DNA from 2 places in the Alteromonas sp. ABH4_453 genome. Region 2 is predicted to be linked to the other one. Evidence: riboswitches for the same ligand, from Rfam matches in the RefSeq annotation. Region 2 holds a riboswitch; the other holds the start of a gene.
What was found. Region 2 has a riboswitch for thiamine pyrophosphate ahead of thiC (phosphomethylpyrimidine synthase ThiC). Riboswitches for the same ligand answer to the same signal wherever they lie in the genome.
Positions count from the first base shown of each region.

Region 1: another riboswitch for thiamine pyrophosphate. It lies ahead of ACXAGV_RS13355 (TonB-dependent receptor); the one in region 2 lies ahead of thiC (phosphomethylpyrimidine synthase ThiC).

Region 1 is NZ_JBSWXP010000006.1:157,775-168,623, forward strand. It holds gene ACXAGV_RS13330 (ExbD/TolR family protein) at 1-140, shown strand, start outside; gene ACXAGV_RS13335 (energy transducer TonB) at 142-753, shown strand; gene ACXAGV_RS13340 (tetratricopeptide repeat protein) at 756-2,021, shown strand; gene ACXAGV_RS13345 (tRNA(Met) cytidine acetyltransferase TmcA domain-containing protein) at 2,173-4,515, opposite strand; gene ACXAGV_RS13350 (acyl-CoA thioesterase) at 4,575-5,000, shown strand; TPP riboswitch at 5,131-5,234, shown strand; gene ACXAGV_RS13355 (TonB-dependent receptor) at 5,290-7,380, shown strand; gene ACXAGV_RS13360 (hypothetical protein) at 7,398-7,655, shown strand; gene pnuC (nicotinamide riboside transporter PnuC) at 7,661-8,305, shown strand; gene ACXAGV_RS13370 (phosphotransferase) at 8,262-9,113, shown strand; tRNA gene ACXAGV_RS13375 (tRNA-Trp) at 9,325-9,401, shown strand; gene ACXAGV_RS13380 (alanine acetyltransferase) at 9,709-10,380, shown strand; gene rimI (ribosomal protein S18-alanine N-acetyltransferase) at 10,389-10,849, shown strand, end outside.
Region 2 is NZ_JBSWXP010000007.1:110,513-121,361, forward strand. It holds gene ACXAGV_RS14915 (threonine/serine exporter family protein) at 1-88, opposite strand, end outside; gene thiH (2-iminoacetate synthase ThiH) at 318-1,451, opposite strand; gene ACXAGV_RS14925 (thiazole synthase) at 1,448-2,218, opposite strand; gene thiS (sulfur carrier protein ThiS) at 2,220-2,429, opposite strand; gene ACXAGV_RS14935 (HesA/MoeB/ThiF family protein) at 2,416-3,171, opposite strand; gene thiE (thiamine phosphate synthase) at 3,164-4,786, opposite strand; gene thiC (phosphomethylpyrimidine synthase ThiC) at 4,783-6,693, opposite strand; TPP riboswitch at 6,968-7,079, opposite strand; gene ACXAGV_RS14950 (heme biosynthesis HemY N-terminal domain-containing protein) at 7,191-8,366, opposite strand; gene ACXAGV_RS14955 (uroporphyrinogen-III C-methyltransferase) at 8,363-9,535, opposite strand; gene ACXAGV_RS14960 (uroporphyrinogen-III synthase) at 9,536-10,267, opposite strand; gene hemC (hydroxymethylbilane synthase) at 10,345-10,849, opposite strand, start outside.

The DNA.
Region 1 (10,849 bases), on a different contig from region 2:
AGAGACTGCTAACCGAGCAGCCAACTGACTACGTAATCATCCAAGCTGATGTAAAAGCAAAGCATGGTTTAGTAGTTGAAATTATGGATCAGGTTAAAGCCGCTGGCGTTAACCGAGTCTCGGTAGCGGCAAGGGGATAAGATGTTACGTATACTTGTATCTATTGTATTAGGTGCTGCGGTTGCATTTGCCCTTTTCGTTCTAATGGCCAAGTTGATTGAAAATTCATCTAGACCAGCAGACGAAGTACCGCCTGCACCGGTTATCGATATTGTAATGCAGGAACCAGACGACCAGACGCAAACGCGTACTCGTGTTCCACCACCACCGCCGCCACCGCCTCCACAGCCTCCTAAAATGGAGCAAGTAGAGCCGGAAACAGCGGAACCTGATGCAGATGGCTTTAGCTTAGCTATTCCAGCTATCGACACAGGTGGTGTTGGTGTAAACATCGGTGGTGTTGGTGCAATGCAACGTGACGGTGAAGCTACACCTATCGTTCGTATCGACCCGAAATATCCACCTGATGCAGCCCGCGATGGCCGTGAAGGTTGGGTAAGACTGTCTTTCACTATCAACGAAGTTGGTGGTGTTGAAGATATCGAAGTTATTGAAGCTGAACCTAAGCGCGTATTCGACCGTGAAGCACGTCGTGCTCTACGTAAGTGGAAATACAAGCCTAAGATCGTTGATGGCAAGCCGGTTAAACAACCTGGCATGTTCGTACAGCTAGACTTTAAACTGGAGCAATGATCATGATGAAACGTACATTCAAAATGTCAGCCGTTGCTTTAGTGCTAGGCGCAGGTGCGGTGCTTTCAGCACCCGCTGCTCTAGCGCAGTCAGCACCTGTTGTTTGCCCTGGCTATGAGAAGGGTAAAACAACGCTAGTAGGTGAGCGTACCGGTAAGAAAGTTCAAAAAGCTTATGAGTTTTATGGTGCAGACCAAGTCAATGAAGCACTGAATGTTCTTTATGAAATCGACCCTTCAGACGATTTTGATAAAGCTTATGTTAAGCGTTTTATTGGTAACTTACTTGCTGCGCAAGAAGGTCAAGGTGTTAAAGCGTTAGGGTATTTGGTTGAATCAGTTGAACCAAAAGTACTTAACGACCTTGAACATTCTCAAACACTTAAATTGTTAGGTGATTTGAGCATGCAGGAAGAGAAGTACACTGATGCCATCAAATGGTACAACGAGTGGATGGACTTCACGTGTAAGGAAGACGCTGACGTTTATACGCGTTTGGCACAGGCTTATTTCGAATCTAAGCAACTAGCTAAGATGGTAGAGCCAGCAGATAAAGCAATTGCTTTGTATGAAGAGCCAAATAAAAACCCGTATGTACTTAAGCTAACGTCTTACTACGAGCGTAAGATGTACCCTGAGACTGTTGCTGTGGCGGAAGATCTTGTTAGAACTTTCCCTCAGGAAAAGACTTGGTGGTCGCGTCTAGGCTTTTTCTACATCTTAGTTGAAGACTATAAGAAAGGTCTTTCAACGCTAGAGCTTGCTTACATGCAAGGTTATCTAGAAAAAGAGTCAGAAATCAAAACGCTTGCTCAGCTTTATCAAAGCAACGGTATGCCTTACAAGGCGGCTAAGTTGCTTGAAAAGCACTCAAAAGAAGGTTTGCTTAAAAACGATGCGGATATGTTAGCTAACATTGCTAATGCATATCATCAGGCCAAGAACTTCAAAACAGCGGCAAACTTGTATGCACAAGCTGCAGCTAAGAGTTCAGACCCTGAGCATTATCGTAAGCAAGGTACACTTTTACTTGTAGCTGAAGACTATAAGGGTGCTATCAAAGCTCTTGAAAATGCTCTAGAGCGTGGTGCCGAAGACCCGGCGAAGATTCACTTCACATTAATGGAAGCGAATTTCTATGCGGGTAACTTCAAGTCTGCGTACAAGCATGTACAGGAAGCTAAGAAAGATCGCTCACTACGCCGTAACGCGGCTGCGTGGGAACCTTACATCAAGGAAAAAGCTAAAAACCGTGGTATTAACATTTAATATTCGGTTTTAGCTCAAAAGCCTCCTTCGGGAGGCTTTTTTTGTCTTTAGCTAAGGTTTGTTTACTCCAAAGGTGAAGCAATAAAAATATAAATTCGTTTTTCAACGAACAATAGAAGTATTCAAATCTTTTTGAATAGCGTTATTTAAATTAATTTATTGAATCGAAAGCGGGTTGGACAGTCGTTCTAATTAAGGATGTGACCTCTTTCAATCCATTTACTTTTATATCGTGATCTTTTAATAACGCCTTAATACACCCTATTTCTCTATCAGAACTTGTAAAAAGCGCTTTCAAGTAATCCTGTGAGTCTATAATGTTTACTAACTGGTTGAGTACAGTAAGCGATTCTTCCTGCTCTAAAGCCAAGTCACTGTATTTCTGTCCTCCGCTTTTTTGACGCGACTTATGGTCATTCTTGTTGCTCATCGGTTCTATTTCGCAAGCTAACTTTTTTAAGATGGGCCACACATCGTCTAGTGGGCGTGTTCCTAGAGTAAAGTGAATAAGCTTGTTTACATAGGTTGAAAGAACAGAGTGGGGAAGTTCATCTAGCTTTGCGGCACTGTTGAGGCTAGTTTTCAACGCGATAAGCCTCGTAACCATAGCTTTTGCACTAGAGGTTTTCGGTAAGATAGCTAAAGCACTGGTTTCTCCACTGGCTTTGTTTGGTTTTCTCCCATAATCAACAATTTGAAAACCCTGGTTAGACCAAAACTTGTCGAGTTTAGCTGTTGTCCCGTACGACGTGCACAAAGCATCAATGGCTTTATCATGAGTTATTTCAATCAATTTTTGAACAAGGTAGCTACCAATCCCTCTGGCTTGGAGCCTCGGCTGTACTGCTATACGGTTAATTCTCCAGTAATTAAACGTTGCGGCTTTAGGGTCTGCCGACAGTAATGTTAACCGCTGTGCACCTAGGTGACCCTGTGGACGGCGACGCCCCGATGCAATCTCACAAGATAAAGCGCCCAAGCTGTTGCCTCCCTCAATATTGATTATTGCCGCAGCAAGCACCAACCTTTCTGTTTTAAGTGTGGCAACAAGCACGTCTGGGCTGTCTAATAAACGCATGAAGTCGTCAGGCGTTGTTTGGTAATGTGCAAGCGCAAGAAGTGACATCACTTGTTGAAGCATGTGTTCAGCCATATTTTCAAATGAACAAATATTGAAACTACAGACCTTCATCAACAACTCACTGTCTTCTTGTTCTAAAAGTGCGATGTTATTTTTAGCTCGGTTTTCAGAGGCGAAGAGGCACGGGGTATCTTTCTTGGAATATTCTTCAAACAAACAGGTGTGATTTAAGAACCTCTCAACAGGATCGTTATCAAACCAACGCAGCGGCGTTGACAAACTTAGGTGCTCAACAGTGTTAGGTAAGTTAGGAATGAGTTTGTGAATGAAACCATTTCCTGAGCCTTCGTAACCTTGAAGCGTAGTACTTAATACCCACTGTGGGTTATGGGCCAACATACGTGCTAAAACAGGCAATGGTAAGGACGCTGCCTCATCAACCACAACAAGATCGAAAGGGGCATTCTTACTGCAACCATTGTTATTGCAATAAGAAGAGGAAGAAGGACTGCTGCTATAAAGAAGCTCACTGTCTGGGGGGACCCATTTAACCGAACCTAGAGGTGTTATTTTGTGATTAATTGGCGTTGGTTCTTTGTCATCAGAGAAGCCATAAGATGACAAAAGCGGGGGGGATATCGAAGCCTTGTGATTATTGACACGCGACATTAGGTTAGCAACGTTACTCACTTGCTCGCTAGTAAGCAACACGTTTTTTCCTTCGCTGATCAAGCGATCGATGAATATACCTAATAGAGAGGATTTGCCCCGTCCCCTTGGAGCAGTGACGAGAGCATTTAATTGGTTTACTGAGAATGCTTGATACAAACTTTCATAGGCATCTTGTTGTTCTTGCGTTTTAAACCGCGCACTTTTAAAAGCGTGTTGCTTAGGTGTTTGCCCTACGCGATACCTTTCTACATCAGGCAGAATTGTTTCAGTTTCTGTATGAAAGGCTACATACTCGTTATTCCGAAGGCGTTCAATAAAGCGGGCGAGGTAACGGCTGCGAGCAAGCGTAAAACCTTCTGAAATAAACGGCACAGAAACATTTTCGACCCACTCTCTGAAATCTGGGCACACAAGTACTAAACAGCCTTGGCGTTTAACAGTACCTGCTACAGCCATCATATCTCCTGGCTTGAAAGTATCGCGGCAGTCCAAGATAGCCGTGTCGTATTCGCAACCTAGTACCTGTTTGCGCTTTTTTCCTTTCAGCGTGTTGCCAGTAAAACTTGCAATGCTCATAGATGAAATGTCATCCGCGAGCGAGTGTATGCAGCAAAGTGCGGCATTACAGAAAGCATTTCCGCCAGAGACAATAAGTATTTTTCGGTGAAGCGGCGGAGTGACGTTTGAGCCATCTTCACAATAAGGGGCTAATAGCCATTCGCGTAATTGAGTTAGCGCCATGAATCAGTTTTTTCGGTATAATCTAATGCTATAGTAGCGATTTATTATGAGGAATTCGAATGCGCTTTCTTTCTAGGCGTCTAGTTATGCCAAACGACCTTAATTACGCCAATTCTTTGTTCGGTGGCCGCGCGTTAGAATGGATAGACGAAGAAGCTGCAATTTGGGCTATTTGTCAGTTAGAAACTAATTGCTTGGTAACTAAGCATATTGGTGAAATTAGTTTTGAATCACCGGCTATGCAGGGAGATATCGTAGAATTTGGCCTAAAAACTAAGGCTGTGGGTCGCACGTCTATTACCGTAAGCTGCTTAGTTCGTAACAAAGCCACCAAGAAAACTATTTGTTTTGCAGACGATATCGTTTTTGTAAAGGTTGACCCAGATACCCGTCAACCAACGGCACACGGCAAAACCTTGGAAGGGTTAAAGGCTCAAACTGACGATGAAGTACGTCGCCTAAATATGAATATTGACGCTGAATAGCCCTCAGCTTTCAACGCCTTATATCATATAAAATTTATGACCTTAGCTTAATGTGTTATCTGCTTGACGGCGTGTATCGAACTGGTAGACTCCGTCGCAGTTGTTGAGTTTGCTAGTTTTAGCTACGCAACACTATACCAAGGGGTGTCCGTTTTCGGTCTGAGATCCACATTCGTGGGAACCCTTAAACCTGATCCGGATAATACCGGCGTAGGGATGGTTCACAATATAGCCTTATCACCTGCCGTTAGACCCGGATCTTTTTTCTTAAATAAGAATAAGAGATCCCATGTATAAAACACTTTTCACTCTTTCACTACTTGCGTGTTCTGTTGCATCTTATGCACAAGAAAGCAAAGAAAACAGCATTTCAAATAGCACGCCAACTGATATTGAACGCGTCGTTGTAACAGGTGATTTTCGTCAAACCACACTCGACCAGCTAAGTGCTAGTGCGACTATTTTAGACCAAGCACGTCTTAGCAGTAGGCAGCCTAGCCATATAGACAGCGTGTTAAACAGTATTCCAAATGTGAACTTCGCTGCAGGCGCATCTCGTGGCCGCTTCATACAAATACGTGGTATTGGTGAGCGTAGCCAGTTTGCCGAGCCTATTAATCCTTCTGTGAGCTTTATTGTCGATGAATTCGATTTTTCTGGTCTTGCCGCAGCAGGTCTTATTTTTGATACCAAACAACTAGAAGTTTATCGCGGGCCTCAAGCTACGCTCTATGGTACGGGTGCCCTGGCTGGAGCGGTAAAGCTTACCAGTAACAATGTAGGAAGCGACGCGCCAGATTACGTTGAGGCCCGCATTGGCAATAAAGATAGTTACCGTATTGAAGGTGCCACTGGCGACGATATTAATTCTGATTGGGGATATCGCGTTGCACTGGTGCATGACCGTAGCGATGGTTTTGTAGAAAATACGTTTTTAGGTAGAAGCGACACTAATAATATCGATGAAACTGCATTGCGCTTCGCTGTAGAGGGCAGTGTAGACGAAAGAACCACGCTTGCACTTACTTATCGCTGGTATGACATTGATAACGGTTACGATGCATTCTCGTTAGACAATGACAACAAAACCCTGTCTGACGAGCCAGGCTTTGACGAGCATCAAACCCACGCTGTAAGCGCGCGCTCTACAACCAATACAGCAGCGGGCGACTTTATTCTAATTGCCACCCATGCTTCTCACAATATTGCTTATGGCTACGATGAAGATTGGACTTTTACTGGCTTTCACCCATGGGGTTACACATCGTTTGATGCGTACTACCGCGATGTTGAAACTCAAACCGGTGAGTTGCGTTTTGTGTCGTCTGACAGTGCTGCACTTTTTGATGGTATGACCGACTGGACAATAGGCGTATTTTATAAAAACACGGAAGAAAAGCTCCTACGTCAATACACGTATCTTGATAGTGACTTTGCCAGTGAGTATACCCCAACAACTACCGCTATCTATGCTCAGACTGAAAGCCGTTTGAATGACAATTTAAAGTTAGTAGCCGGTTTAAGAGTCGAAAACTATGACTTTGATTATGCCGATAATAATCAGCTTACACGGGCCTTTGATACCACTATGGTCGGCGGGAAATTAGCGCTTCAGTATACACAAGGCGAGCACTTCTATTACGGCAGCATCTCGCGTGGCTATAAAGGTGCAGGCTTTAACCCAGATAGCCGCGTGAATGACAATCAGCGATTCTTCGATGAGGAATACAACTGGAACTACGAAGTAGGCGTAAAGGGCCCCTTATTTACACCAGACCTAATTGCCCGCGCTGCAATTTTCTACATGGATAGAAAAGATACCCAGGTAAGTGATTTTGACGTTATCACCCGTGATGACGGCACGGCAGGGTTCGTAGATATTATCGATAATGCTGATTTAGGAACAAACAAAGGGGCCGAGCTGGAGCTTAGTTGGTTTGCTACTGATAATTGGCAGCTAGATACAAGCGTTGGTTACCTAAGCGCTACTTTTGAAGGGTATACACTAGCAGACGGCACTGAAGTGTCTGAGCAAAGACAGGCTCAATCACCTAAGTGGACCGCAAACCTGTATAGTGAGTACGCACTTACAGATAGCATGCTTTGGCGTGTAGATGTAGATTACAAAAGCGAATACCGTTTCTCTGATGGCCATGATGTAACCGCGCCAAGTACAACACTGGTTAATTCGGAGGTTGTGGTGTTACACGGTGATTGGCAGACCTCACTGTGGGTTCAAAATGCATTTGACCGCGAGTATTACACGCGAGGGTTTGGTGGTTTCAGCAATGACCCTCGCGATGAATACGCCTTTGAAGAGCCATATTACCAAATAGGTAACGGTCGTCAGTTTGGCGTTACGGTAAAGTACGCGTTTTAAAATAAAAGGAAACAGACATGCAAGTTATGGTTGAACTGTCGTTGTACCCATTGGTTAACGAATATATTCCACCTATTCAAGATTTCATTGATAGGTTAAATAGCTACAGTGATATCATGGTTTCGACAAGTTCAACCAGCACGCAGGTTACAGGTGACTATGGTGTGGTTATGAAAGTACTTGGTGAAGAAATGCAAAGAACCCATGAAGAAGTAGGGCAGGCTATTTTCGTTGCTAAGTTTTTAAATTTTGATGCCATGCAATCTAGAAAATAATCATAATGGCTAACTTCTTTTCTGAGTTCACTTCTCAAATTACCGCTACTTCACTGTTAGAGTGGGTAGCGGTTGTCCTCGCTATTGCTTATGTGCTGTTAGCCGCAAAACAGAACAGCTGGTGTTGGCTGTGCGCCTTTGTGAGTACCGCAATTTATACCTGGCTATTTTGGCAGGTGACGTTGCCATTTCAGTCTGCGCTTAATTTCTTTTACATGATAATGGCGGGATACGGTTATTATCAGTGGTCGAAAGGGTCGGAAGACGGCGATGTTAAGCCAGTGCTTCATTGGCCGCTGTGGGCTCATTTGCTCATTGTTCCGAGTATGTTATTGCTCGCTTGGGTTCTTTCTGAGGTGGCAGGCTCACAGTTCAATAGTGAGTACCTACTATTAGATGCGAGCATTAATTTATTGAGTGTAGTCACAACATTTATGGTGGCGCATAAAATTCTGCAAAACTGGGTTTACTGGTTTTTCATCAATTTAGCGTCCGCCTATTTATACCTGCAAGTGGGTTATGCATTATCTGCTTGCCTGTTCTTAGGCTACGTTGGTTTTGCGGTATTTGGGTATTACCAGTGGCTAGTACAATATAAAAAACAAGGTGAACAGGTTGGATATCATCGCCACGCTGCAAAAGGCGCTTAATCTTAGCGACAGTGCGAAAATTTCGTCACACCCTGCTGGAGCGGTAAATCACGTTTACCGCGTTCAAGAGCTCGCGGATAGTCAGTTACCCTTGATCGCAAATAACCTCCAAAGTAGTGGGCAACCAAAGTCGGATTGTAACTCTGTCGACTTAGCGGTGAAATGGATGGGCGATGATGACTTTAGTGGGGTTAATCGTGCGCACCAATTTGCTTTGCAGCAACAGCTTTATAGGTTGGGAGTAGCGCCGCAACCTATATGGTTAAGCGATGATGAAACCATCTGGGTTGAGCAGTGGCTAGAGCACAGCGACAGTGCGACGCTTTCAATGCTTGAGCTGGCCAACACCCTCGCTCGTATTCATTCTTTGCCCATTACCGCTAGGTCATTAGATTTAGCATCAAGATGGCAGCATTATATTGATGTTGCACAGCTCGATATGAGCAGTGAACTTTATTTAAAAGCCCAATCATTGCAAAAACAAGTAATAAAAAGTGAACAAGACGATGACGACTATGTGTTATGTCATAATGACTTGTTAACTAATCACTTATTACTGAGCGCAGATAACTCACTCAAAATTATTGATTGGGAATATGCTGCCATGGGAAACCGCTACTTCGATTTAGCAAGTTGCTGCCTTATCAATAAACTTGAAATCAATGAAAGTAGAGAGCTCGTTAAGCATTACACCAAGCTAATGAATATCGATGAGCAAGAGGCGATAGCGAAATTTGATCTGCACACCGAGATTGTCGCTATTACTAATGATCTGTGGTTTGCTGCGCTTAACGCCAATAAAGTTTAATTGTCATAAACTGCTCCGTATTTAAAAGTGACGCTGTATAGAAGTCAGTTTAAAAGCGGGCAATAAGACAAAACACAGGTGATAGATAAAGCCTATTTGGTGTTATTCGATTGAAAAAACAGCGCATTGCGTGTTAATTGAGCATGCAGTGTATGGTAGTGATAAAAAGGCTTTACCTTTTTAATGTCATCCGTATAATGCACAGCGCGCTAGGGGTGTAGTTCGAATTGGTAGAACAGCGGTCTCCAAAACCGATGGTTGGGGGTTCGAGTCCCTCCACCCCTGCCACTTTCTCTTCTTGTGAACGTTTGCGTTCAAATCCTAAATCGTTTCTTTGTTAAATTCTTCTTAAAGCCTATTGGTTTCTTTTGCTAGAGCTTAATTTGCTGCAGCTGTTTTATTTCCTCTTATACCAAGCGCTAGGCATTATAAATTTGCGAATAATGCTTAAGAATCAACCCTTATGAATTAACGCTTGAGCATTAAACAGCAGGTGCAATCCGAGCAAAAGAACGCGATAGTTATTCAACCAAGCCTGCAACTTTAGTAAACTAAACAAATACTATGAACTATCCACGTTAGGTGTTTTTGCGCAATGTCTCTTACTTCATATCAGCAGGCGGTTTTACAAGAAATGGGGATCCCGGTTTGGATCACCAAAGAAGCCTACACTGAGCTAAAGCTGGAAGACCAAGCGAAAAAAAACAATACTAATGCAGTACAACGCAACGTCGGCACTGGTAGTAGTTCATCGACACAATTACCCTTCAGCCAAAACGCTCAAACCAATAAGCCACCTTCAACGCCAATCTCTCAAGAAGAAAAGCAGTCACGCCTTGCCCAATTAAGGGCAAATGTAGGCAGTAATGCAAAAGACAAACCTAAGCCTAAAGATGCTGTCGCAGCCAAAACGCCCACTCGTCATGTGCCATTAAATGGGGCAACTGAGAAAAATGTCGCGAATAAATCAGAAGTTGCGCAAGCTGAAGCAAAAGGGGCAGTATCGCCTGAAGGTATTCCGTTAAGTGCCGAACAGAAAGCAAAATCACAGCAATGGCTAAAAGACTTACAGCTAGCCTGTGTTCAGTTGGGTATACCGTCACAGTGGGCTAGCACCATAATGATTGGCCGTACGCTATCGGTAACCGAAACGGCCATTATATTGCCAGCCACACCGCTAAAACTCACAACTGTGCAAAAAAGGGAGCTGTGGGCGCAGCTTATCAGCGCAGCACGCGCATTAATCCACTCTGCTAATGGCCAGTAGTCGCGTCGATGAAGTTAACAATCGTACCGCCACAAGGCTTTAACGAGCACATTGAACTTGCGCATGCTATCCATCAAGAGGCACAAGTGTCGCCTTGGAAACTAAGTACCTTCGCAGACTGTTTCACCAAACCCTATTACGGGGTGTTTGCCTTTGATAATGACAAGATTGTTGGCTATGCCATTATGCTTGAAGTCGTTGATGAAGCTACGCTGATGGATATTGCGGTAGACAGTGGCGCTAGAGGCAAGGGTATAGGTCGCGCTTTAGTTGATTTTGTCATTGAGACATCGGTGAATAATGCAATGCGTGAAATGTGGCTAGAAGTGCGTGAAAGTAATGATACTGCTATTGCGCTGTATGAGAGCTCCGGGTTTGAGCATATAGAAACCCGCAAAAACTATTACACCGTAAAAAGTGATAATGACGGGCATGACAAGAGTAATGGAAACAGCGCACAAAAAGAAAA
Region 2 (10,849 bases):
GCCGAAATGCAGGCGTACCGTATTTGTGAAGCATTTTTCCAAGCTTCACAATAAATTTTCGAATTTGAATAAATTCAAAAGTATCCAACGCCAATTCCTTAACTTCTGATAAATGTAATATGGGATAAATAAGACGAAAAAGCCAGACGCTTAAAAATAGCGTCTGGCTAAAATTTGGGCGGATTCTACGGAGGGTTTTACATGAAAGCAAAACAAATTTTTTATTTGTTTTGCCTTAAAAAAACTAATGTTTGATGGGGTGTAAATCAGCGCTCTAATTACGCATTGACCATTAGTAGGCACCCAGTATGGTAAGCCTAAACGCGTACTTCAAATGACATCCAATCCTTCCAAACAGGTTCTAGGCCTTTTCTAGCAATTGCGTTTACCACGTCTGGCACCGAACGGTTGTCGTCTATATCAAACTGATTTAATGCCTGTGAAGGTTCGCTATAGCCGCCCGGCTGCGTTTGGGAAGCTGCACTCATTGATGTTATCCCCAGCGGCATTACGCCGTCTCTAAATGCGGCCGATTCACGGGTAGAAAGCGATAGTTCAGCTTGTGGATTAAACAATCGGTGGGCGCAAATCAGCTGAAGCAAGTCACGTTCGTTAGGTAGCTTGCTATTGGTAAGCGTGCTACCGCCAGTATTGTTACCCTCACAACTTCGAAGCCTAGGAAAGGCAATGGACACGCGGCTTTGCCAATAGTGCTGCTGTATTAATTTGCCGTGAAGGGCGGTCATAGCACTATCAACCCGCCAGTCGCCTAACCCAAGTAGCGCACCTATCCCTATTTTATCTATACCGGCTTGCCCTATGCGATCGCTGGCTTCTAAGCGCCATAAAAAATCCTGTTTTTTACCCCGGGTGTGGTAGTTGGCGTAGTGCTGGGGTGAATAGGTTTCTTGATATACTAAGACAGCATCTAAACCTTGGTGTTTCAGGGTTTCGTATTGCTCCCTTTTTAGCGGCTGCACCTCCATCATAAGGTAGCTTACCTTGTCGCGAATGGCGCTAAGGGTTTGCTCAAAATAGTCTATGCCCACTTTGGTTTCGTGTTCGCCCGTTACCAGTAACACCTGAGAAAAGCCCATATCTTTAATAGCTTCAATCTCGGTAAGCACTTCACTTATAGATAGAGTTTTGCGCTTTATCTTGTTGCTCATGGTAAAGCCGCAATAGGTACACTCGTTGGCACATAGGTTCGACAGGTACAAAGGCACGAATAGCTGCATGGTATTGCCAAAGCGATGACGGGTTAGCGCCTGCGCGCGACTTGCCATGGCTTCCAGATAATGTGAGCCGGCAGGTGAGATCAGCGCCATAAAGTCATCGAGTGTAAGTGTATTGGCGTTTAACGCTCGCTCTACGTTACTCGCGGTTTTACTGTTAATTGACATAGCTAGATGAGCTAAGTCTTGCTGCATTAGCGCTTGTGCTACCTTCATACCGCTGGCTCCAAAAAGGCAGTAAGTGGGCTTGATGCCTGCGCAAAGTTGCTGGTTGCCCCTAGTCCTGCTTCAAACGCTTTTCGGCCTGTATCTACCGCACTTGCAAAGGCAGCTGCCATGGCAACAGGGTTTTGGGCAGTGGCAATAGCTGTATTTACCAATACCCCATCTACGCCCATTTCCATTGCTGCCATGGCTTCACTAGGCTTGCCAATACCTGCATCTACAATGACCGGAATAGAGGCTTGTTCAACAATAATTTGCAAAAAAGGCTTAGTTTGTAAGCCTTGATTACTGCCTATAGGAGCGCCTAACGGCATAACAGCTGCGCAGCCTACTTCTTCTAAACGTTTACACAAAACGGGGTCTGCGCCGCAGTAGGGCAGAACGTGAAACCCTTTCTTTACTAGAACTTCAGCGGCCAGCAAGGTTTCTATGGGGTCGGGCAGCAGGTAGCGCTGGTCAGGGTGAATTTCCAGTTTTATCCATGGGCTACCTAGCGCTTCATAAGAAAGCTCTGCTGCAAATATGGCTTCTTGGGCACTTTTCGCCCCCGAAGTATTAGGCAGTAAAGTAACCCCTAATTCCCGAAGCGCCGTTAGCGTATCGTCTTGCGCGCTATTACTCGCCACGCGCTTCATTGCCAGGGTAACAATGTTACTTTGTGCAGCGGCCACCGCGTCTTTCATAGTGGCGGCGTTGCTGAACTTTCCTGTACCGGTTAAAAGACGTGATGAAAAAGTGTGGTTTGCAAGCGTTAGCATATTAGCCTCCTGCAACTAGGGTGAAGATATCAACGGTGTCGTTATCTTTAAGATAAGTGGTCGGCCATTCTGTTTTACTTACTATGGCAGCATTCCTAGCAATGGCGGTACCGTCGTCATTCAGTTGTTTAAGGGCGATTAACTCGCTAAGTGAGATGGGCGAGATCACGTTCATAGGTTGATTGTTTACGTTTACTTTAATTTGCGTCATTGCACACCTCGCAAGTAGAAGAGGGGGGTAATGCAAAGCTTTGTAGCGAACCATGGCCTGCATTCCCAGTTAGGTAGTGGCCCCACTTGATATCGGCTTGGAAACCTTTTGCTAAAAACAACAAAGCTTGTGTTGCCTGATGACAAGCAGCCATACCAACAACAGGGCCAAGTACGCCTTTGCTCAGGCAGTCTTCACGCACGGAAACCATGTTTACTAGGCACTCGTAACAACCGCACGAGTTTGAGTTTTGCGGCAAATTCAGTGCTTGCCAAGTTAGTCCGCTAGCAGCCGCAATAAAAAGCGGAATAGATGCACGGTAAGTCGCTGTATTAATCTGGCGCCTTACCGTAATGTTGTCGGTGCAATCCAGTACACAAGTCGCAGGCGAAATTAAAGTTGGTAAGTTGTTACTATCAGCAAAGAGGCTTTTATATTGGATGTTTAGATGAGAGTTAACTTTGCGAAGCTCGTTATAAAGTGACTTGGCTTTAAGCTCGCCTAAGTGCATTTCGTTGTAGCTAACCTGGCGCTGCAAGTTACTGATATCAACCGTATCGCCATCTACCAGAGTAATATTGCCAACACCTGCACCGGCTAAATAGCGGGCGGTTAAGCTTCCTAGACCGCCCAGCCCCACAACCACAGCGTGTGCGTTCGCTAAATTAAGCTGGCCGTTGTGAGCGATACAGTCGAGTAAAAGCTGCCTGCTGTAACGTTGTATGTCTTGGTGCTCAAGCAAACCCCGCCTCCTGAACCAATGCTTGGTAGGCTTCCAGCGGATGCTCCGAATGTGTAATGGCACTGACCACGGCAATACCGTCAACACCGGTTTCGGCCACGTCACTTATACGCGATAAGTTAATACCGCCAATGGCAACGGTGGGTATGCCTTCACATAGCTTCACATATTTTGCCAATCGCTCTATACCCTGGGGTTTAGACGGCATGTCTTTGGTATTGGTTGGAAAGATATGACCAAGGGCAATATAAGAAGGGTTTAGTGCGCGAACCCGCTGAATCTCAGCGAATCCATGAGTTGAAATGCCCAGTCTTAGTCCTGCATTGCGAATGGCGTTTAAATCTGCAGTGTCGAGATCTCCTTGACCTAGATGTACGCCATAAGCCCCTAGCTCTATGGCTAGCTCCCAGTAGTCGTTAATAAATAACTGACAATTGGTGTGTTCCACTAACTCAATGGCCTCTTTTATCTGTTGGCGAATGTCTTGTTGTGACCCTTCCTTCACCCTTAGCTGAATGGTTTTTACGCCCGTTGGCCAAAGCCTCGCTATCCACTGAACGCTATCTACTACGGGGTATATGCCTAGGTTCGTATGAGTGAGTGTAGGGAAACGGGCTACATTACCTAGCACACTTTCTGAGGGGAGGTCGCTGTTCGACAAATTCTCTAGGCACAAATCTTTATTGTGAAAAACAGCGCTACCTTGACGAAAGTTTACCTTTGGAAAACTTATAGCGTTGGCGGGAAAACCGTTAGTTCGCGGGAAGTACGTGGGCAAATTAGCCCCATGACTATACGCCTTAGCGCTATCAGTATGAGGCTCGTAAAGGGTCTTTCGCCTTACTTCACACACATAGGCATTTGCTAGAGTGAGCGCATCTTCTATGCAATAGTCGTGAACGATAAATGCTGCAATTGCACTTGCTAACATGCAGCCAGTGCCCCGAAGTTTACCGTTATTGATTATCGGCTGACTAAAGTGAAGGGTGTGCGAGGCACAAACAAAGGTGTCATATGCCTGAGTCTGCCATTCGGCGTGGCCGCCTTTGACGTAAACACTCTTTGCCCCTTTTCCTATTAGCCGGTTTATTGCTGACGCTAAGCTGGTATCGTCGTTTACCGGCAAATTAGACAGCCAAGCGAGCTCGTCGATATTTGGGGTAACCAAATCAACCGTGTTCAGCAACTCGTCAACAACGCTTTCGCTTAAGTCGCTTAACATACCGCCAGATGAAGAAGCCTGCACAGGGTCCCATATCACAAACGGGCGAGGCTTTATTAACGACTGAATACGTGCGCAAAGTAAAAGTGCTTGCTCATCGTTTGCGATAGCGCCAATTTTAATAGCGTGTGGTGGCGTATCTTCGTAAAGCACTTGCCACTGCTGGTTTAACGCAGATGCACTCATGCTTTCTGTACTAAGCAGATGCTGGTTTGATTGCACAGTAAATTGTGTGGTGAGCACACAGGCATGGGCACTTAAATCGGCAAGCGTGATGACGTCGCGAGTTATACCAGCGCCACCGCTTGAATCAACGCCGCCTATACACCATACCACCGGCAGCCTTGCGCTAGGTGGCTCTAGTATGGGTGTGGTTAGGTGGCTGTTTGTCATGGCAGCTCTACCTTGCTATCTGCAGTGTGATAAAGCTCAGCGCCCGATTGATTAAACGCATCAGCCATGTCTTTCATGCCTTTTTCTTTCTCGAACTCTTGGGTTTCAGCTTGTTTAGCGACATCACGTACCTCTTGAGAAATTTTCATGCTACAGAATTTTGGTCCGCACATAGAGCAAAAGTGCGCAACTTTGCCAGAGGCCTGCGGCAAGGTTTCATCGTGATAAGCGCGCGCAGTGTGGGGGTCTAATGCAAGGTTAAACTGATCTTCCCATCTAAACTCGAAGCGTGCTTTCGACATAGCATTGTCGCGTATTTGCGCGCCGGGGTGGCCCTTCGCTAAGTCGGCAGCGTGAGCCGCTATTTTGTACGTGATAAGCCCCTGTTTAACGTCTTCTTTGTTAGGTAAACCCAAATGCTCTTTCGGTGTTACGTAGCACAGCATTGCGCAGCCGTACCAACCAATCATGGCGGCACCAATGCCGGATGTGAAGTGGTCGTAGCCCGGTGCGATATCGGTAGTTAAGGGGCCAAGGGTATAGAAAGGCGCTTCATGGCAGTGCTTTAATTGCTCTTCCATGTTCTTTTTAATCATGTGCATGGGTACGTGGCCCGGGCCTTCAATCATTACTTGAACATCGTATTCCCACGCAATTTTGGTTAGTTCACCAAGGGTACGTAATTCAGAGAACTGCGCATCATCGTTAGCGTCAGCCACGCTACCTGGGCGCAAACCGTCACCTAGCGATAGCGCGACATCGTATTTCGCGCAAATTTCGCAAATATCGTGGAAGTGCTCGTACAAAAAACTTTGCTGGTGGTGACTTAAACACCACTTCGCCATGATGGAGCCGCCGCGAGATACAATACCTGTAACTCGCTTTGCGGTAAGGTGAACGTATTCAAGCAGCACGCCGGCGTGAATGGTGAAGTAGTCTACCCCTTGCTCGGCCTGCTCAATCAGCGTGTCTTTAAACATTTCCCAGGTTAAGTCTTCAGCCACACCATTTACTTTTTCTAGTGCTTGGTAAATAGGTACAGTGCCAAGAGGTACCGGGCTATTACGCAGCAGCCACTCGCGGGTTTCGTGAATATTTCTGCCGGTAGATAAGTCCATGATGGTATCGGCGCCCCAGCGCGTTGACCACACCAGCTTTTCTACCTCTTCTTCAATAGATGAGGTGACTGCCGAATTGCCAATGTTGGCGTTAATTTTCACCAAGAAGTTGCGGCCGATAATCATTGGCTCTAATTCGGGGTGATTGATGTTACACGGAATGATGGCGCGGCCTGCGGCTACTTCTTGGCGTACAAATTCAGGCGTGATGGTATCGGGCAAACTCGCGCCGAAGTGCTCACCTTTGTGTTGCTGCGTTAGTTCGGCATCTTTAATGGCTTGGCGGCCCATGTTTTCGCGAATGGCAATGTATTCCATTTCAGGGGTAACAATGCCCTTTCTGGCGTAGTGCAGTTGCGTTACGTTTTTACCCGCTTTCGCTTTTAGTGGTTTGCGGCTGCGAATAAAGCGAAAATCTTCAGTAAAAATGTCGTTTTCACGTTCTTTTGCAAAGCTTGATGATACGCCTTGTAGTTCGAACGTATCGCTGCGCTCTTCAATCCACTTTTGACGAAGTGGGCTTAAGCCTTTGTGAACATCTATGTTCTCTTGTGGGTCGCCGTAGGGACCCGAGGTGTCATACACCGGAATAGGTGGGTTCGGCTCTAAGATAGGGTTTTCTTCGGTGCCACCGACTAGGCTGTCGTGCTGGTGGATAAGGCGCATGGCCACACGGATATCGTTGCGGCTGCCACACTCGTAGTGGCGTGTGGAATTGGGGTAAGCTTCGCCCGCTAGTTCATATATGAATTGCTGAGCTTGTTGGCGTTGTTCGCGTCTGTTCGACATAGCATTTTACCTTGTAAATTTAGGTTCTAAAAATGCTTGTCAGGAGTGAAGGAGAATACAGTGTGTAAGTGTTTGAAGGGGATAAGCCCGTTACTTTAGCGAGATTGTTGGTGAAGGTACTGGTGATTTCAGCACTTTACACCGTTGATATTCACTAGATGATAAACTTGAGCAGTTTACCTTGAGTAACTAGCAACACCGTAATGGGTTTGCCTGTACATCAACAGCAAAACAACTTCGCTTCACAATGTAAAACTACGGCTTAACATTGTGCACATTGTATTTTCTTGTTCCCTTCGCAGGTATTAGCCTGATCAGGTTCTACGGATCCCACTTTCGCGGTCTCAGCTTACTGGGTTACCAGTGAAGCACTCCGACAAGTTGTTTGAGTCAATTCGGGTTGTTGTTGAAACAACCCGAATTGAGAATTCCTTTTTACTATATCTTCAACTTTAGTTGAAATACAAGTACTACCAGAAAGCTAAACGAATATTCATTTAGCTAGCTAGTTGCTGTCCTTCCTTGTAAAGCTGAAGGGCGGTAGCTGTGTCATGCTTGCGTTCACTAATGGCAGATAGCAGCAATAAGTCTTCTTTGCGCGACTGCATTTTTGTGGCTTTAAGCAGCGCTTTTTCCGCCAACACATCATCGCCCGAGTTGAACGCCACTTGGCCTAGCGTGGAATATAGCGACACGTTTTCTTCGTCTTGCTTTATCCAGCTTTCAAGCAAACGTAGTGATGGCGATGCATCAGGAATATTAAGCTGCGTGAACAGTGGAAACAGAGCGCTGTTCGGCCCACGTTTTTGCCATTCAACTAGTAAATTTTGTGCGTCGGCATGCATGCCTTGGTCAAGCAATTGCTGAATATAAGCGGCGCGATAAGCGTCGTCGTGACGTAATTTGCGAGGCAAAGTGTCCCAATACGATTTAAGCTCAACGGCACCTTGCTTACTGGCAATTTCTGCAAACTTACCTTTAGCAATACGCTGGCTCCACGTGGTGTAATCAGCTTTAGGCAAAGCTTTACGCCAGCCTGATAAATTCTCTTGAAGCACTTGCCATTTACCTAGCTTGGCAAGAATTTGTGCTTTTAACTGCACAACTTGCTTGTTTTCGCGCTCTTGCTCGTCAAGTTCGTTAAGTTTTTCTAGTGCTGCATCAAACTTTTCTTCAGCAACATCAATGCGAGCATGCATTACTGTTGCGGCTATTTTGGCATTTGGAAAGTCGGTTGCCTGAACAAGGAAATAGCGGGCTTTGGCTAAATCGCCGTTGGCAAGTGCAATTTGCGCTGAGGCCAAGTAATTAACACCTTCGAAATCACCGTTGGTGGTTTTGCCTAACGCTTTTTGCGCCGAATCAAAATCACCAGCGGCCATAGCGTGTAAACCATCGTAAAAAGCGCGTTTACGCTTGCGCTCACCTAAAGTACCAAACCACTTGTGGGAGCCCGTTATCAGGCTTAACGCCCACACAACAAGTCTCGATAGTACATACCAAGCGATAACGGCACCAGTCACCAATATACAAAAACTGATCACGGTCATTTCAATGGCTGTACTGCCAAGAGAAATAAGCACGTAACCTTTATCGCCAAGTAGCATTGGTCCAACAATGAGTGCAACAACGAATGCGGCTAATACCGCAAGGGCAATAGCTAACCATTTCATAGTGCGCTTGCTCCTTGTCCGAACACTTGCTTAACGCGGTTGTCCAGTAAACGCTCTAGCGGTTTTTGTGACGCTAGCTCTGTTGGAATAGGGCGCGATATATCTGTGGCAATCAGGTTTTGTAATGCGTCGACAAAGCCAGTTACTTGGCTTTTTTCAGTATCGTATTTTTCAATAAGCAGCGTTTGTGCGTACTGAAGCGATTGGCTGTAAAGCCCTGCATCGCCCTGAAGCGCGGCCGTTTGTGCGTGCATAAGCTGCAGGCGAAGCTGCTCTTTCGCTAAGAACTGTGCTTCTAGTGAAAGTACCGGCTCAACAGGACCTTCAATGGATTTAACGGTAAGAAAATCGTTAACCAATGAGCGCCATACTTTTGCTAAGTTGTCCTGCCAATCGTCAGCCGACTCAGACAAGGTGGTGTCTTCTGCGTTAGCATCTTCAGGTTGTTCGAAGGTATCCAATGGCAGTTTATCGATTTGCGCGATCATGCCAGTCAGGGCGAGCGCCACTGAGCTTTGCGACACAGGGTTTAGCTGCTGTAGCGTTTGAATGTCTTCAGCTAGGCTAGCGCGAACGGGTAGTACCGACGGGTCAGCCAATGATTTTAAACGCTTATCTGCATTAACCAATAGCAAAATTGCTGTGCGAACATCGTTTTCCAGCCAAAGCTTTCTGCCCGCCATACGAACTAAATAGTCAGCTTCTGCAATTAGCCAGTCGGCTGGGCGGCGACCTTCCATATTGTTTAGCTGTTGAAGGGTAGACTCGGCCTGTAGGCTAAGCTTTTCATTTTGTGCTTTAAGCTCAGTTACCGTGCCTTGCAGTGCTTCATTCGTTCGCGACACGGCTTCTAAAGACGCTAAAATGTCACTACGCTCGCGCTCAATACTGTTTAATTTCGCGGTATTGCTTTGCTGTGCGTTGGCGGAATCTGCGCTGGCCGATTGCTGCTGCATATAATACCAGTAACCTGCGCCAGCCATACCTAACACGGCCAACAATAAGATGATAACGACGAACCACAACAGACCATTGCCTGACGATTTCTTTTGCTTAGCGCTAGATTCAGTCGATTCGCTCTGCGTGGCAGAAGACTCAATTACTTCTTTTTCAGCTTCCACTTTTACGAGTTCCTCTTTTTGTGGGCTATTTTCATTATTGTTGGCCATTCAATACTCCCAGTTATCCTTTACCCAAGCAATGAGTGCCTGATCGGTGGCTCGCTGACAAACCGCTACTTCCTTAATGCCTTTGCTGTTAAGGGTCAGGGCGATGCGATCACTCACTGTTAACCATTTAAAAGTTAATAGCGCATGACCAAATTGTTCTATCAGTTGCAGTGCCATTGCTTCGCTTGTAGCGATAATGCCGCTAACTTCGCCCATTTTCCACCGTTTTGTGTAAACTGGGCGTGCAAGTTGCTCTCTTTTATAAACGCAAAAGCTATTTACTAAAATACCTTTTTCGTCTAATCCTTTTGCTATGGCTTCTCGCCCACCTTCACCTTTAATAATAACGACATGCTGACAGTTTGCCTCATTAAGCTGATGCATTGCCAGTATACCTTCGGATGTATGGACCTTTGGAGTAACAACATTCGCCGAAGAAAACGTTTCAAGGCCAGCCTGCAGTTTGCGCGCAGTGGCATCACCAACGGCAATAATCAAAGGGAGTGGGGTGGCTGTGTCACGCAGCCCCGAAATAACACTATTCACAGCGTATACGCTGGTAACAATAATTGCGTTTACTGTATTTAAGGCTAAATACTCTGCAGCGGCTTTTTGTTCAGAAGAGATTTTAATAATGTCAGAAGTGGCTACCCCTACCGCATTGATGCCTGCTTGCTCGAAAGCCGAAGCACTCGCTTTCAGTTTTGGCAGTGGACGCGTGAAAAGAAGCATTTTATCTAACTCTCATCCTTTTAAGTTTGTTGCGCATTTCTACGTGCATAGGAATGCGCGCTTCTACTAAATATAACTTAGTTATAAAGTGCTTTAAGGATTTCCCCAGCACCTTGCGCTAAAAGCGCTTCAGCCACTTCAATGCCTATATCCGTCGCTTTTTCGCGCGACGCTGTAGCTGACGCAAACAACAGTTCAGAGCCATCTGGTTTGCCAACCATACCCGTTAAGGTTAGTACGTCGCCGTCTAGGGTAGCAAAGCTACCGATAGGTACTTGGCAGCCTCCTTCCAGTCTTTCGTTCATAGCGCGTTCTGCGGTAACCCGGCTGTTGGTGTCTGCATGATTCAGAGCCTGTAGCAACTTAATTAGCTCTTCGTCGTCGTTACGGCATTCAATACCTACTGCACCTTGGCCTACAGCCGGCAGCGAAATGTCGGCAGGAAGCGGCATACGAATACGAGATTCCATTTCAAGGCGAATAAGACCCGCTGAGGCCAGGATAATGGCGTCATACTCACCGGCGTCGAGCTTGGCTAGGCGGGTGTTTACGTTACCGCGCAGGTCTTTAATGACAAGATCC